4 regions of the Ureibacillus sp. FSL E2-3493 genome follow, and region 4 is predicted to be linked to each of the others. Evidence: riboswitches for the same ligand, from Rfam matches in the RefSeq annotation. Region 4 holds a riboswitch; each other region holds the start of a gene.
What was found. A riboswitch is a leader RNA that binds a small molecule or an ion and turns the genes downstream of it on or off. The one in region 4 is predicted to bind thiamine pyrophosphate.
Positions count from the first base shown of each region.

Region 1: linked by a shared signal. The riboswitch ahead of tnpA (IS200/IS605 family transposase) and the one ahead of tenA (thiaminase II) in region 4 are both predicted to bind thiamine pyrophosphate.
Region 2: linked by a shared signal. The riboswitch ahead of thiM (hydroxyethylthiazole kinase) and the one ahead of tenA (thiaminase II) in region 4 are both predicted to bind thiamine pyrophosphate.
Region 3: linked by a shared signal. The riboswitch ahead of tnpA (IS200/IS605 family transposase) and the one ahead of tenA (thiaminase II) in region 4 are both predicted to bind thiamine pyrophosphate.

Region 1 covers NZ_JBBOPK010000001.1:1,735,936-1,740,153, forward strand. The annotation lists gene thiE (thiamine phosphate synthase) at 1-367, opposite strand, end outside; gene thiD (bifunctional hydroxymethylpyrimidine kinase/phosphomethylpyrimidine kinase) at 357-1,181, opposite strand; gene thiM (hydroxyethylthiazole kinase) at 1,166-1,930, opposite strand; gene tnpA (IS200/IS605 family transposase) at 2,093-2,548, opposite strand; TPP riboswitch at 2,749-2,848, opposite strand; gene MHH69_RS08790 (GNAT family N-acetyltransferase) at 2,944-3,480, opposite strand; gene MHH69_RS08795 (NAD(P)/FAD-dependent oxidoreductase) at 3,564-4,218, opposite strand, start outside.
Region 2 covers NZ_JBBOPK010000001.1:3,075,003-3,079,220, reverse strand. The annotation lists gene MHH69_RS15865 (methyl-accepting chemotaxis protein) at 1-1,248, shown strand, start outside; gene mutM (bifunctional DNA-formamidopyrimidine glycosylase/DNA-(apurinic or apyrimidinic site) lyase) at 1,483-2,286, shown strand; TPP riboswitch at 2,460-2,559, shown strand; gene thiM (hydroxyethylthiazole kinase) at 2,711-3,556, shown strand; gene MHH69_RS15850 (MTH1187 family thiamine-binding protein) at 3,553-3,852, shown strand; gene MHH69_RS15845 (thiamine phosphate synthase) at 3,854-4,218, shown strand, end outside.
Region 3 covers NZ_JBBOPK010000001.1:2,948,688-2,952,905, forward strand. The annotation lists gene MHH69_RS15270 (hypothetical protein) at 1-343, shown strand, start outside; gene map (type I methionyl aminopeptidase) at 370-1,122, opposite strand; gene thiT (energy-coupled thiamine transporter ThiT) at 1,385-1,945, opposite strand; gene tnpA (IS200/IS605 family transposase) at 2,149-2,604, opposite strand; TPP riboswitch at 2,784-2,891, opposite strand; gene MHH69_RS15290 (hypothetical protein) at 3,004-3,375, opposite strand; gene MHH69_RS15295 (hypothetical protein) at 3,602-4,090, opposite strand; gene MHH69_RS15300 (hypothetical protein) at 4,154-4,218, opposite strand, start outside.
Region 4 covers NZ_JBBOPK010000001.1:385,397-389,614, forward strand. The annotation lists gene pdxR (MocR-like pyridoxine biosynthesis transcription factor PdxR) at 1-73, shown strand, start outside; partial or broken gene MHH69_RS02080 (TetR/AcrR family transcriptional regulator) at 117-608, opposite strand; gene MHH69_RS02085 (TerC family protein) at 1,373-2,149, shown strand; TPP riboswitch at 2,284-2,383, shown strand; gene tenA (thiaminase II) at 2,497-3,183, shown strand; gene MHH69_RS02095 (ECF transporter S component) at 3,180-3,776, shown strand; partial or broken gene MHH69_RS02100 (ABC transporter ATP-binding protein) at 3,754-4,218, shown strand, end outside.

The DNA.
Region 1 (4,218 bases), 1.4 Mb from region 4:
TTAATACGGCTTTTGACATTTCCTCTTCATTATGGACGGAAACACCAATTATTTTTCCTTTAAATTGTTCACGAATGTTTACTAACGCCATATCTTTTTGTCCCACATGGATACCGTCTGCCTGTAATTTCAAGGCTAGCTCCACATCATCGTTCACTATAAATGGCACATGATAATAGTTGCATAAACGTTGACATGCTCTAGCAAACTCTACATATTCCTCCCCTTTTAATGCACGAGGACCTTTTTCCCTAAATTGAAACATTGTAATTCCTGCCTGCAAAGCATCTTCTAATACGTTTAAAGGCTCCTCTTTACAGTTTTCCGTTCCCATTATAAAATAAACTGCTAAATCACTACGATTCATCTACAATCACCTCATATTGGCCTTTCCTTTGTTGATAAGCAAAATGGTTGGTAGGTCCATGCCCGTGTCCGATATTTAACGGATTTTCAATCGCTAATTGAACAAATTTTTTCGCTTCAATCATTGCTTCCTTAAGGGATAATCCTCTCCCTAAAAAGGAAGTAATGGCTGCCGAAAAAGTACATCCTGTTCCATGGGTATGTTTTGTATGAATTCTTTTACTTATCATGGAAAAAGATGTTCCGTCGGCTAAATAAACTTTATCTGTTGCTGTATTTAGCTCCTTCGAATGACCGCCTTTCATTACAACACACTGCACTCCATATTGCAGCATTGTATGGGCTGCCTTTGTCATATGATCCTCGTTTTCTATTTTAATGCCGCTTATTACTTCTGCTTCAGGAATATTGGGTGTTAACACAGTAGCGATGGGCAACAAAGTATTCTTTAATGCATCTACCGCTTCTTTTTGTAGTAGACTTTCTCCACCTTTGGCAATCATCACAGGATCAATTACAAGTTGAACGTCTTTCTGTTGTAAGTAATTGGCGATGACTTCAATAATTTCAGCTGAAAAAAGCATCCCTGTTTTGACCGCTTTTACATGAAAGTCAGAAAAAACGGAAGTTAATTGTTGAAGTACGAAATCAGGTGAAGTAGGAAAAATCCCTTGTACACCTAATGTATTTTGAGCAGTAAGGGCCGTAATAACGGTTGTACCAAATACTTTTAGTTCTTGAAAGGTTTTTAAATCTGCTTGTATACCTGCTCCACCACCACTATCTGCACCTGCAATTGTCATGACAACGTCCATTGTTTACCACCTCTAGATAATAAATGAATACTGTTTATGATTTCTTCTTGAAATGTACCGAGTAGAAGGTGGTCACTCGCCAACTCCGCTACACGTTTATAATCCATGAATAACTCACATAAATTGGATAATGGGTTCCCTTCAAGGGTTAAAGCTGCAGCGCTTAACGCACTTAGTAGACATCCAGTACCAGTAACTTGGGTCATTAATTCATGTCCACCAACTGTCCAATATTCTAGATAGCCATCTGTTAGAAAATCCTTTGATCCTGTAACAGCAACAAGACAGTTATATTTTATTGCAACTTGTTTTGCTACAGTTGGTAGATCCATGTCCCCGTTACCACTATCCACCCCTCTACCTTGCCATTCTACCTCTGCGATGGTTGCTAATTCGCCCATATTACAGCGTATTAGTTGAACGTTTACTTTTTCTAGAATATCTTTAATCGCTCGTTGTCGATATTTTGTAGCTCCAACACCGACGGGATCTAGTACAACTGGGATGTTTAACTCGTTTGCTTTTTTTCCAGCAATCATCATAGATTCTAACGTTCGAACATTTACGGTTCCTAAATTAATTAATAAGCCATTTGCTATAGAAACCATTTCTTCTACTTCTTCCATTTCATCTGCCATTACTGGTGATGCGCCTGTAGCTAATAATCCGTTTGCTGTAAAATTAGCTACAACATAGTTTGTAATACAATGAACTAATGGATTTTTTTTTCGAATACTCGACAACGTCATATTACTTTCACCTCGGTATTTTTTTCGATTCCTTTGTATAGCTAATTTTTATAAATAAATATCCGCCTGTAAAACAGGCGGTTTTAGTAACGCCCTATAAGGGCTCCTTACTAACTGCCCCTAAAGGGGCTTTTTTAATTGACCGTCAACCGTATTTGTTCTTTAATCTCGTTTAAATGGGTCTATATATTCTCTACTCGTCATTTGATCACGTAATCGATCTTCAGCTTCTTGTTCCCTAATGTATTTTGCTACCGCTTTTTCGTTAAGACCTACTGTAGTGACATAATATCCTTTTGCCCAAAACGTTCGATTTCCGTGTTTATATTTTAAATTTGCATGTCTATCGTGAATCATTAAAGAACTCTTTCCTTTTAAATAGCCTACGAATTGTGATACGGATAATTTTGGAGGAATTTTAACCAGCATATGTATATGATCTGGCATTGCATGTCCTTCTATGAGTTCTACGTCTTTCATTTCACATAGACGTCTTAAAATCGCTCCGATGTCTTTTCTTAATTCACCGTAGATTACTTTCCTTCTGTATTTTGGTATAAAAACTATGTGATACTTACAATTCCATCTTGTGTGTGATAAACTATTGTCGCTCGACATTGAGCAAAACTCCTCTCGATTTGAATTTGGTTTGACGGCCATTTTCATTATATCGAGAGGAGTTTTTAATTCCATCTCCATTACCACCCTAAAAGTATATTTTCACACGTGCAGAGCACGTGGTTTTAAAAGAATTAATAAAAACGCCCTTTTGTTCAAAGACAAAAGAGCGTTTAAATTCCAAGATATCATTATGTATTCTCGAAAAAATCTTTGCTCCCTACGTCAGTCTTAACTGTCAGGTTCAAAGGGTCAGGTTTTAACCTTCTCAACGCAAATTGCGTCCCCCTGCAAGAGTATTTGATTGATTTCATATTAACATAAAACTAGTTTTCTACAAGTTAAATTAGGAACAAGAATTAAATAATGAACTAAGTCCTATAAAAAATTTTAGATTAAAAAGGTATTTCGTTAAGTTTTATAGGAGTTATTTGATCCTTTTCCCAATCTTCACGGATGAAAGCATAGCATAACGAGTCGTAAATCGTACCATTATCATTTTCCCATGCATTTCTGAAATAACCTTCTTTCACAAACCGACAATTATAGAGAGTTTTTCTCATCGCCAAATTATCCCATCGTGTATGAGCCTCAATTCGAATTTTTTTATCCGGTAAAGAAAAAAGATATTGAACAATCCAATCGACAGCTTGTGTCCCATACCCTTTTCCCCTTACCGTTTTATCTAACCGAATATCAAACAATGGTATCGTATCATTTATATCATCGATTACAATGAGACCAATTTTTTTATCTCCCTTTAAAATCCAAAATGTTTCTCGATTATGAAAATAACAGCCATTATGATAATTTTCAATGATTTGTTCTTTTGATGGATTGGGAATTGAATGGAATTCCCATGTATTTTTTGTCATAAAAGAAACTAAATCATCTAGTTCGTTTTCAAATTTCTTAAAACGAATATTATTCATTGGTATCACCCCTATCTTCTACATTCGACAAAAAGGGAATATTTTCCTTGTTTAAAATGATATTAAGAATTGAATCCCATTCATTAAAATCTTTCTTCGGACAAATCTTGATTAATAGACAGTGCCACTTTATAACCGTCTGCAGCAGAATTAATTAGTGAAGATGGGCTTATTCTCTTTAATTCACCTGCAATATAAACATTTTGACAAGACGTACGACCAAGTCCATCCGTTATAACCTCGCCGTGTTCGTTTATGTCACAATTGAATTGTACTAGAAAAGGATTCGGACGATAAAAGGTTGGTACAACAAAACCACCTGAACAGTTGACTTTTTCTCCAGATGCTAATTCGACTTGTTCAATATAGCCACGATCTCCGATTAAATTTCTAATAGGTTCCATTTTTACTAGTATGTTTCTTTTTTCTAGTTCACGAATTCCTCTTTTTGAAAATTCTCCACCGTTGGATAATACAACGAAATCCTTGGACCAATTATAGAGTAATTTCGCCATATGGAGGGCATGTTCTTCCATTTCTGCAATAATAATGAGCTGCTTATCCCTTAATTCCCAACCATCACAATAGGGACAATTAAATAAACTTTTACCATAATAATCCCTAATACTCGGTATAGAAAAATGTTCTTGGATTCCGGTTGCAAGTAAAAGTTTGTCGGAAATAAACTCCTGCCCATCTTTTGTTTTGGCAATAAATTGACCATTTTGATTCTTCGAA
Region 2 (4,218 bases), 2.7 Mb from region 4:
GGAGAGAAAATTTCCTACTCCAAAGAATTCCCAGAATGGGGTTGGGTAGTGGTATCAGGTACTTATATGGTTGATTTTAATAAACCTGCTGGTGAAATCCTATCTTTAAATTTCATTGTGATGGGAATTACGCTTCTAATTGGTATTGTAATCATTTGGCTATTTGCGAATAATGTGACGAATCCGATTAAAAAGGTAACGGGACAAATGACTCATATCGCTAATGGGGATTTAACAGTTGGTGAACTGGATATTAAGTCAAAAGATGAAACGGGGCAATTAGCCAATGGGCTCAATGACTTACATACTAATTTAAAAAATATGATTCAAAATATCTCAAATGCCTCCCAGCTAATTTCGTCTCATAGTGAGGAAATGACACAATCTGCAAATGAAGTAAAAGTAGGAACAGAACAAATCTCCAAAACAATGGAGGAAATTGCATCTGGCACCGAATCGCAAGCAAATCTGTCTGGTGATCTTTCAACTTCAATGGGGATGTATGTGGAAAAAGTAGAAGAAGCAAATGACAATGGTGAACGAATCTATCAGTCTTCAAATGAAGTATTACAATTGACCGAAGATGGTGCCCAATTGATGCGACAATCTGTTGAGCAAATGTCAAATATCGATCGTATCGTCAAAGATTCCGTTGTTAAAGTACAGCAGTTGGATGTTCAATCCAATGAAATTTCTAAATTAGTTACAGTTATAAAAGATGTAGCTGAACAAACGAACTTATTGGCTCTTAATGCGGCGATTGAAGCAGCACGTGCTGGTGAACATGGACGTGGGTTTGCAGTTGTTGCAGAAGAAGTGAAAAAGCTCGCAGAAGAGGTGTCCAAATCTGTAAAGGATATCACACAAATTGTTAGTAGAATTCAAGGGGATACATCTGGAGTGGTAGACTCATTGCAATCGGGGTATTCAGAAGTCGAAAAAGGGACGAACCAGCTGAAAACAACGGGTGAGAAGTTTAGTAAAATTAATGATTCTGTTAAAGAAATGGCTTCGGCAATTAGCGTCGTTAGTAATCATTTAACGATGATGAAATCCACTAGTCAAGAAATGAATTCTTCCATAGAGGAGATTGCGGCTATTTTGGAAGAATCTGCAGCTGGTGTCGAACAAACCTCTGCCTCTGCTCAGCAAACAAGCAGTTCAATGGAAGAAGTTGCATCGAGTTCCGAAGAGCTTGCGAAACTAGCAATTGAGTTAAATGATTTGGTGAAGCAGTTTAGGGTCTAGAATAGTAAGAGGTGGTCAATTTTTAAAATTAATGTAAGTTTTAACAAAATATAAAGAGAACAAATAAAAAACAGCATCTCAGAAGATGCTGTTTTTATTTAATAAACGAACCAGGACTCTTGTGTGCGGTTGTATGGCGGGATCGGGCTAGATTGTTTCCGAAATGCATCCATTTATAATAACCCACCAATTGGAAATACTGTATAAACAGATTATAAAATGGAGGCTAGAATTATGCCTGAATTGCCGGAGATGGAAACATATAAAACATTACTGGGTTCATTGGTAGGTGGGAAAAAAATTTCGGATGTTGAGATTGGACGGGAAAAGTCTATTAATGTACCAGTTGAACGGTTTATTGCACAAGTTTCAAATCAAACGATAAAAACGATTACGAGAAGAGCGAAATATTTAATTTTCCAACTACAGGATGATTCATGTTTACTGTTACATTTAATGCTTGGAGGGTGGATGTTTTTTGGTAAAGAAGAAGATAAACCAAGCAGGACCATTCAAGTAAAGCTTTCCTTTGGAGAACAACATTTATATTTTATTGGACTGCGTTTAGGTTACTTGCATCTTTTATCACCAGAAGAGATAAAGAAAGAGTTTGAAAAACTAGGACTAGAAGTACTTGATCCCGATTTCACATTGGATACCTTTCAACAGCTAATGGAAAAAAGAAAGGGAATGATTAAAACAACATTAATCAATCAAGAAGTGCTAGCTGGAATAGGGAATGCATATTCTGATGAGATTCTTTGGCATGCAGAGATTCGCCCTGATAAAAAAATGAATGAGTTAGACGATGAGCAATTAACTCGGGCTTATCATTCGATTCAGTTTATTCTAAAAAAAGGAATCGAACAAGGTGGGTATATGGAAAACCCGTTGTATAAGGGAGATGGCAAAACGGGAGGTTACCAATTCTATGTTTATGACAGAGAAGGTACTGAATGTTCCCGTTGCAATACCCCCATTTTAAAAGAAGAAATTTCTTCACGGAAAACTTTCTTTTGCCCTAATTGTCAAAAATAGAGTGCATTTTATATAAACTTGTGAATATGAAAGTCTTGGAACGCTTCCTAGCTTTACAACATTCATGTGTTGCCAAAGAGGTCCACACATGATGAAGCAGTTTCGTGCTGGAACTAGCATAAATTGACATACGGTGTATCAGTTGGTAGTATGTGTAGTAACAAACTGAATAGTAAATATTGCGGGGGGACTCTTCGGAGTTGAGAAGGTTAAAACCTGACTCTTTGAACCTGTCAGTTAACACTGGTGTAGGGAAGCGATTCATTAGATTTATAAGCAATAATTTGAATTGTGCTTTCCCATTTTTATTTAATGGGAGAGCATTTTTTTATTATATAGAGCCTAAGTGAATTCATACCTTAATCCCCTGTTTTGTTGATCTATTCGTTCGTATAAAGAATGGAAATAGAGAGGTGTTTGCAAAGTGGTTAACAAGCAAGAGATTCAAAGTAAAATGATGCAGGCGGTTGAAGCGGTAAGAGGGACGAATCCGATGGCAGGTTCGATTACGAACACTGTAACGATTAATCTTGTAGCAAATGCACAGCTTGCTGTTGGTGGATCTGCCGCTATGGTGTACTTGCCAGATGAGGCGGAGTTTTTGGCAAAAGCTGGCGGAGCTATGTATATCAATGTCGGAACGCTGTTACCGATTTATGAGGAGACGTTACCTTATGTAGCGAAGGTGTTGCATGAAACAGGAAAGCCATGGGTATTAGATCCTGTTGCTGTGGGGATAGGTTCACTTAGAACAAAGCTGTTACAACGATTTAAGGCATATAAGCCAACAATTATTAGAGGAAATGCTTCGGAAATTATCGCATTAGCTGGTTTATGGGGATTAGACGGAGGTACAGAACAATCGAATGTTCGCGGTGTTGATTCTACGGATTCAGTAAGTGGGGCTAAAGCAGCAGCTATTGCGCTTGCTAAGTGGACAGGAGGCGCTGTTGCTGTGTCGGGTGAAACAGATTTAGTAACAGACGGCGCTATGGTGGCTGTCTCTTATGGAGGTTCCCATTTTATGGAGAAAATTACGGGTGCAGGATGCTCGTTAGGTGGGGTAGCAGCTGTCTACGCTACAGCAACATCCCCATTCATTGCGGCACTTACCGCCACTACGGTGTACAATGTAGCCGGTAAACGGGCTGAACTTAAAGTGGATGGTCCAGGAAGTTTCCAAGTTCAGTTTATAGATGAATTATATAAAGTAACGGCGGAAGACATTGCGAACAATTTATTTGATATAGAGGAGGTTTCATTTTTATGAATACATTAGTTGCAGTAGCTATTGCGCCTTTTGGAGTAGGCGATGAATTGGCAGAGGAAGTAGCTGAAGTTGTGAAAGTGATTCGGAAGTCAGGATTACCAAATCGAACGACATCGATGTTTACGGAGATTGAGGGCGAATGGGACGAAGTAATGAAAGTAGTGAAAGAGGCGACATTTGTCCTTGCGGAGAAGGGAATTCGAACGGAAGTAGTGTTAAAAGCAGATATTCGACCAGGATATACAAATACGATCAATACGAAAGTAGATAAAGTAAATGATATTTTAGGAGGATAAAATGAGTATTGTAAAAAAACTTGATATTTCCAAATACTTAGTGATAGGTCCGGAAAATACGAAAGGTCGTCCAGTTGCCACAATTATTAAAGATGCGGTGAATGCAGGGTTTACTTGTATCCAAATTCGTTCCAAAGTTGCCTCTGCGAAGGAATTGATTCAGCTAACACGTCAAGCGGCAGAAGCCATTGAAGAAGCTGGAAAATCCAAAGAGGTTGCGCTCCTTGTAAATGACCGACTAGATATTGTTTTAGCTGCGAGAAAACAAGGGATTAAAGTGGATGGTATTCATGTGGGACAAACAGATATACCAGTAGATGTTTGTCGTGAATATTTAGGTGAAGAGCTCATTGTCGGTTTATCTGC
Region 3 (4,218 bases), 2.6 Mb from region 4:
GTTCAAATTAAGAATGCCTATTGCTATTTATTTTAGTTGGTCTACCTATCTACTAATTCTACATGGTTGGTACTTACTTGTTGATATGCAGTGGAAAGGTTTCGGTTTAAGCAGTGCCCTTTGGACAGTTATTCTTATGACAATCGGTACAGCCATTGCACTACATCTTCGTTATCATCATTTTGATATTGTGTATCCAATCGTTTTTATATGGTGTTATTTAGGAATTGCAGTTTCAAATGGTTTTGATGAACTTTTAGTAACGACCGCCGCTCTTTTCTTAATAGGTGTTTTGGTAGTGGGCATATTCTTTATGAAAAAAAATCCTGCGCACTTGAAGTAATTCTTCAAGTGAACAGGAATTTTTTTTTAATCTTCAATTTGTGTAATGATGATTGGTTTGTCTTTCGTAACAATAACCGTATGTTCGATTTGTGCTACTAAAGATTTGTCAGGTGTAATAAATGTCCACCCATCTCCAGCTTCCACAATATGTTCTGCTTTTTCGGATATGAATGGCTCTACAGCTAAAACCATTCCTTCCTTCATAATCGTTGCATCCCAAGCATCATAATAATTTAAAACGTGATCTGGTTTTTCATGTAGGGAACGGCCAATTCCGTGACCAGTTAAATTCATAATAACAGTTAAACCATTATCTCTCGCTTCCCGTTCAACTGCTTTACCAACTCGATTTAACTTTGAGCCCGCTTTTACTTTTGTCATCGCACGATCAAAGGCAGATTTTGCAACCGTACATAGCTTTTCCTTTTCAGTATAACCACTTCCTACAACAAAGGAAATACCCGTATCCGCAAAATATCCATTTAAAGAACCAGAAACGTCAATATTGACCATATCTCCTTCTTTAATTTCCTTTGAACCAGGAATCCCATGGGCAACTTCGTGGTTTACACTAATGCAAGTATAACCAGGGAAATCATATTCTCCTTTTGGTCCAGAAATTGCGCCTGCCTCTTCAAACATACGTCCTGCAATTTCATCTAACTCTTTTGTCGTAATACCCGGTTTTGTTGCTGCTTTCATGGCTTCACGAATTTCAGCGCAAATACGGCCAATTTTTTTCAATGCTTCTAATTCTTCTTTTGTTTGAACAATCATGTTAAACGTCCTTCCTATATACATATCTTTATATAATATACCATAATCGAAAAGGTTTTTATGACAATTGCACCTGATAGGAAATCGTTTTTTCTTTTCAGAATTATCTATACGTAGTCCTTTTTTAGATCGAATGATGGGATTATCTATTCAGTAATAAAACATTTCTCGAACTTTCATTGTTTCTATTTAAACAACTAAAAAACCAAGAATACCGTATCGATTCTTGGTTCTTCTTTATCATATTATAGAATTTATTTTATTAAGAATTGGCTTTTAGTAATCTAGGAGAAGCCGTAAAGATTAGTACACCAACGATCGCAGTTAAAATAATCGCTGGAATCATATAAGATCCGTTATAAACGATTGTGTACACCCAGACGTTTTGATCTCCTGCATACTCTGCAAAGAATACAGCACCAGCAATGGTATGTGCTGCGTAACGCAACAATCCACCAACAACTGTTCCAAAAACAATGTATAATCCCATTCTTTTTTTATTTAAATTCGTAGCAGCATCGACGATTTGCTTGCGGAATATACCTGCAAATCCGACTACTGAAAAGGCAACAATATAGTCTAGTAACCCTTGAGCCCAGTGAAGGATATAGCCACCAAGAAGGATTTGGATAAGACCGATTAATAGTCCAGTGATTATTCCAGCAGATAATCCCCAACGAATAGCGATTAAAAGAATCGGAACCATCACAAAACTAATAGAGCCACCTTGTGCCCATAACGAAAACGATAATTTGTCTAACACAACACCAATTCCCGCGAAAATAGCAATTTCAACGAGCATTAATAATCTTTTATTGTTCATAACAACTCTCCTCTCTTTTATTCCGATGTAGAACATTGAGAAGGAATAGAAATCTTCGCCCATTATTATTTGGAAACAATGCCCCTTTACTCCAAATAAATATCCGCCTGTAAAACAGGCGGTTTTAGTAACGCCCTATAAGGGCTCCTTACTAACTGCCCCTAAAGGGGCTTTTTTAATTGACCGTCAACCGTATTTGTTCTTTAATCTCGTTTAAATGGGTCTATATATTCTCTACTCGTCATTTGATCACGTAATCGATCTTCAGCTTCTTGTTCCCTAATGTATTTTGCTACCGCTTTTTCGTTAAGACCTACTGTAGTGACATAATATCCTTTTGCCCAAAACGTTCGATTTCCGTGTTTATATTTTAAATTTGCATGTCTATCGTGAATCATTAAAGAACTCTTTCCTTTTAAATAGCCTACGAATTGTGATACGGATAATTTTGGAGGAATTTTAACCAGCATATGTATATGATCTGGCATTGCATGTCCTTCTATGAGTTCTACGTCTTTCATTTCACATAGACGTCTTAAAATCGCTCCGATGTCTTTTCTTAATTCACCGTAGATTACTTTCCTTCTGTATTTTGGTATAAAAACTATGTGATACTTACAATTCCATCTTGTGTGTGATAAACTATTGTCGCTCGACATTGAGCAAAACTCCTCTCGATTTGAATTTGGTTTGACGGCCATTTTCATTATATCGAGAGGAGTTTTTAATTCCATCTCCATTACCACTCTAAAAGTATATTTTCACACGTGCAGAGCACGTGGTTTTAAAAGAATTAATAAAAATGGCGTCAGGACAGAGCCTAAACGCCATGAATGGAGTCGGTTTCTATCCACATCCCTTCGCAAGTACTAACTTACAGGTTCAAAGAGTTAGTGCAATAAGTGCACAATCTCAGCTGACTTCATCAGCTCCCCTTGTGGTAAATACATCATTTTTTATTGTTAGAACACATTTATTGTATCAAAGTATATGATTTTTTCAACTAGGTTATTAAGATAAAAATATGTGTCTTAAAAAAGAAAAGGAGAAATACTAGCTTACTTAATCGTTCCTTCAATTTCTCCATTTTTTGAAATGGTAAACTCTAAACTTTTTATCGGTAACTCTGATTCTAAAATTTCATTTAATGTATGATTTTTAACAAAATCTTCAACTTTAGCTTGCTCCTTTATTTGCACAAACTCCACCATGATTGGTTTACTTTTTAATCTCTCTAAAACACTATTAATTTTGCTTTTATTTTCAAATGAGAGAGTGCTATCGAAAACATACAATTTAATCAAGAAATATTTACTATTATAATAATCTTCAAAGTCTTCAATACCGTCTTTGTATTCTTTTATACTTTGTGTTAATAATTTTATTTTTGTATTCGCATTTGGTAAGTATTCTCGTACAATTTCGTTCATATATTCGGAACCTGGTTAATTTTTCCTTTTATCCTACTTATTCTTGTTTGATGTGTAATCTTTAAAACCATCTTTATCGATATAAAGTCTATATTCATTCAAAATCTTATAATCTTTTAAATTAGATTTATCAAAGAAAGATAAGCTACTAGGCTTTTCCAAAAAAGCTTTCGTAATCCTTATCCGAAATTAAAAAAACATTCATATAATATACTATTTCTGGGATTTAGCTGTGAATCTTTTCCATAATAAGCTGAAATGAAGTAGATGTAATTGTCGAATTCTCTTTTACAACAACTGAAGTTGTAATATATCTAGGAGAATATTTTTCAACATATTCAGCTAGCGTGATATCAAGATTTGTTTCTTCTTTATCATTAGCACTAAGATAAAACATATTAGTAGAAGTCTGTAATTCGACTCCATCCATTTCACCTTTTATTTCTTCATTTATATTCTCACTAATAATTCGTCCAATATAATCGTCTTTTAATTCACCCTCTTTTGTTGTAATCGCATTAAAATGGAGTGTTTCGTCATTTTGGGGGTAAACATATGTTTGAACCGTGCCGCTTCCACCTCTACGGGATCTTCCTCCAATTGAGGACACTTCAAATTTAAAACCATATTTATCCTCAAGCGATGTTTCAATCTTGTTAGACGTTGTTTCATTTAATGAGCTGCATCCACATAGAGTCAAGAGTGTAGCTACCATCACAACACTATCTAAAAACAATATTTTGTTTTCATTTCCAACCTACTCTCGCATAACTTTTAATTAATTTCCCCGATTTAACATGTTGTTTATAGCTTCGTCCGAATCGACGAAACCATCTTTTGTTA
Region 4 (4,218 bases):
CTATGGCACCTTGTCGTTGGAACAAATTACGCAAGGTATTGCCGCTATATCTACTGTTTGGAAATCCAAATAAATAAGAAAATCTCATCTGTATGAAGCAGGTGAGATTTTTCATGTTATTCTTTCGTTGGCCTTTGAAATAAGTATATTTGGCGGGCAATATATTCTGAACTAAAGTGAATACCATCCTTTAACCACCACATAATGATCCTGTCATTGAGGCTACTTTAATATCAAAGTCGATGTATTCTTTCGTTACTGCTTTTTCGGCATTTTCTCTCCTCGTCGCTTAATAAATGAAATAGTTCGTTTTCAAACTTCCGCATTTCAAACAATACACCGATGCATTTCCGATGGTCATACAAGAAATCTAATAAAATGACGAATGTTCATGATTCGAGAGGTCTTTCATATGAATTAAATCACCTACTTTATTCGACAATACGTCGATAATTTCATCGGTGATTTGTTTTAATAAATCGTTTATATCTTGGTAATGTAAATAGAACGTTGTGCGATTTAGTTCGGCGCGATTTGAAATTTTTTGAACCGTTAAATCGGCGATGGATGGGTTTTCGGCTAAGGGAGAAAACTGCATGTTTAAACATTTTATTCGACCGAATGGATCCGCTCCATTCCTAAAAATAAAAAAGCGGTCTATGCCAATGTTGAAAAGAATAAACTAACTTGGATTGTATATTTTGATGAAAAACTTCTGGAAGAAGAAAAAGAAAGATTAAAAGTGGCTTTAACCGAAATAATATGTGACTTTCCGGAAATATCCACTGTCGATTTGCAATATTTTTATCATACTGAACCTATGGATATGAAAATACTAACTATTACAATTGGCTTTTTACTAGATATGAAGGTGATTAAATATTAGAGCTAACTAGTTTGCTAGCGTAGGAAAGTGAGTCCATACATGGGAATGTTTACAATTATTCCGCAGTTTCATTTTTTGAGCGTTTTTCGTTTTTAAAGGAAAATGGCTCCAATGAATGTCTTCGGATTATAACCAATAAGGAGGAATTACTATATTTTGTCAGTTTCAATCAGGCAGGGAAAACATCGAATAAAGTTGTTATTAGCTAATATCACCTTGCCGTTGGAAGAAATTACACTACGTATAAGTGCAATTGATACAAGGTATCCAGAACAATCGGTTTCGAATAAGAAAATATTCTTTTTCAAAGAAAGTGACGAAATCACCATAAAACTATAGCTGTTGAGTAGTAATTAAATGGTTAACCATTAATGGGAATAAAAATTGTTTTCCAATAACCATTAAGAATACCTTGTGTCTAATTAGGAAAGTCTATAATTATAGAGATTTTTATATCATTAAAATTTACAGATTGGGGTCTTTTAAATGGAGTCAATATGGTTAGAGTATGCCTGGACATTGTTGATTCTAATTGGATTAGAAGGATTATTATCAGCTGACAACGCTCTAGTACTTGCAGTTATTGCCAAGCATTTACCGGAAGAACAGAAAAAAAGAGCTATAAATTACGGAATTCTATTGGCCTTTGTTTTTAGATTTGGTGCACTTTTTGCCATTTCTTTTATCGCCAATGTGTGGCAAATACAGGCGATAGGGGCTGCCTATCTTCTATATCTAGGATTAAAGCATGTCATTCAGGCACGGTTTGGTAAAGATAATAAGAATATTCATAAGGATGATGAAAAGGAATCCGCAGGGAAAGGTTTTGGTGCTACTGTAGGGAAGATAGCATTGGCGGATCTTGCTTTTGCAGTTGATTCTATTCTAGCCGCAGTTGCTCTTGCCCTCGGTCTTCCAGATTCCCCACTAGGCGACTTTGGTGGTATGGATGCAGGTCAATTTATCGTTGTACTACTTGGAGGTATTGCTGGACTTGTTTTGATTAAATTTGCAGCAACTTGGTTTGTACAACTTCTTGATAAACGTCCAGCTTTGGAAACTACAGCATATGCCATTGTTGCTTGGGTTGGTGTTAAACTAGCTGTAATCACGCTTGCCCATGAGGATATCGGTGTGTTGGATCATCACTTCCCTCACAGCACTACGTGGACACTAATCTTCTATGGGGTATTAGTAGCTATTGCCCTACTCGGTTGGTTTGCGCCTAGTAACAAGTCAAAAGGAAAAGATGTATCGTTATAGATAAAAATAATCTATAAAAGCATTGCCTTACCACTATCTTCCTATAGTCCCTTCGTATTAAATTGAACCTTGTTGGAAAAATTTGAATTGACTTTTAAAAAAAACGGATGTAGAGTGAAAATTAAATTAATAGGAAAGACCACTAGGGGAGCCATTTTGGCTGAGACAGAGTAATCTGGACCCTTTGAACCTGATCTAGTTCATACTAGCGTAGGAAAGTGGAGTCCGTGCATGGGTATGCTTACAATTATTCTGCCGCTCCATTTTTTGGAGCGGTTTTTTCGTTGTTGAAGGAAAAATGGCTCCAATGAACGTCTTCCGATTATAACCAATAAGGAGGAATTAACATGAGTTTTTCAGCAGAACTTAGGAGGGAAGCAACTCCTATCTTTAACGCAATTTTTGAACATCCTTTCGTACAAGGAATCGCAAAAGGAGATTTAAAAAGGGAACAATTAATCCATTACGTCAAACAAGATTTTGAGTATTTAAGTTTCTTTATACGAATCTATGGAATTGCTATTTCAAAGTGCGAGAATCGTGAAGATATGGCCATGTTTAATCAACAAATATCATTTGTTTTAAACAGTGAAACCCATCCGCACCAAAACTTTTGCCAAATCGCAGGTGTACCATACGAAGAGTTACAAGGATATCCGTTATCACCATCTGCTCACCAATATATTCGTCATATGCTGACCGTTGCCCATGAAGGAACGTTAGGCGAAATTTTAGCTGTTTTATTACCTTGTCCGTGGACTTACTGGGAGATTGGAAAGAAATTATTGAATGATGTAAAACCAGATCAATTCCATCCATTTTACGAATGGATTCATTTCTATGGTAGTCGTACGGATTCCATTACGACAAAATTCTGTGAACGTTTAGATGAATGGGCGTTAGATGCAACAGAGAAAGAAAAGGACAAGATGCGAAATCATTTTTTACTCAGTTGCCAGCTTGAATATATGTTTTGGGATATGGCTTATCGGCTGGAAGAATGGCCTGTCAAAATGGAGGCTGTCAAAGAATGAAGTGGAAGATGAAAGAAGTTGTTCTTGCGGTTATTTTATCCGTAGCTTGCGGTGTTATTTATTTAGGCTGGTCGACCCTTTGGATTCCGATTTCCGCTCTAGTCGGACCAGTTGGAGCAGGATTTATGTTTGGGATTTGGGTCATTGCTAGCCCAATCGTTGCTTATATCATCCGTAAACCTGGTGCAGCCTTTATCGCGGAGGTTGCAGCAGCGGCTGTTGAATTACTAACGGGTAGTCACTTTGGTTTATCGGCTCTGTTAGTAGGCGTTTTCCAAGGGATTGGTTCCGAAATAGCCTTTGCCTTATTTCGATATAAACGTTATAACCTCTTTACATTAATGCTTTCAGGTGCTTTAGCGGGGGTTTTAGGAATTGTTTATAACTTATTGGCTAACGGTTTTGGCTATTACACAACGGGCGTATTTTTTGCAACATTAGCGATTCATATTATTAGCGGAGCGATTCTCGGAGGATGGTTAGGGAAAGTGGTAGTAGACGCCTTAGCCAAAACAGGGGTGTTAGAACAATATGAAATTATGAAACAGACGAGAAAAAAGGGCGAGATCAATGAAAACGTTTCTAGGCTGTAAAAACTTGTTTATTCGCTTCTACAATCGCTCTGAACAATCGCTTCAAAATATAACGTTGTCCATAAATAAAGGGGAAAAAGTATTAATTTTAGGACCTAGTGGGAGTGGGAAATCAACTTTGATTTCCGCCCTTGCTGGTATTATTCCGGAACATATTGAGGCCGAAGTAAATGGTGAAGTATTTTCTAGAAAACATGTTGGCGTGATGTTCCAAGATCCGGATTCTCAATTTTGTATGTTGCATGTAGATGAAGAGATTGCTTTTAGTCTGGAAAATCGATCTATTCCTCGAAATGAGATGGACAAAATGATTGCAGACTTAATGGGGCAAGTCGGTTTGAACGTAGATAAGAGAACACCGATTGAAACATTATCAGGTGGAATGAAGCAACGATTGGCGTTGGCTTGCCTGTTAGCATTACAACCCGAAGTGTTGTTTTTT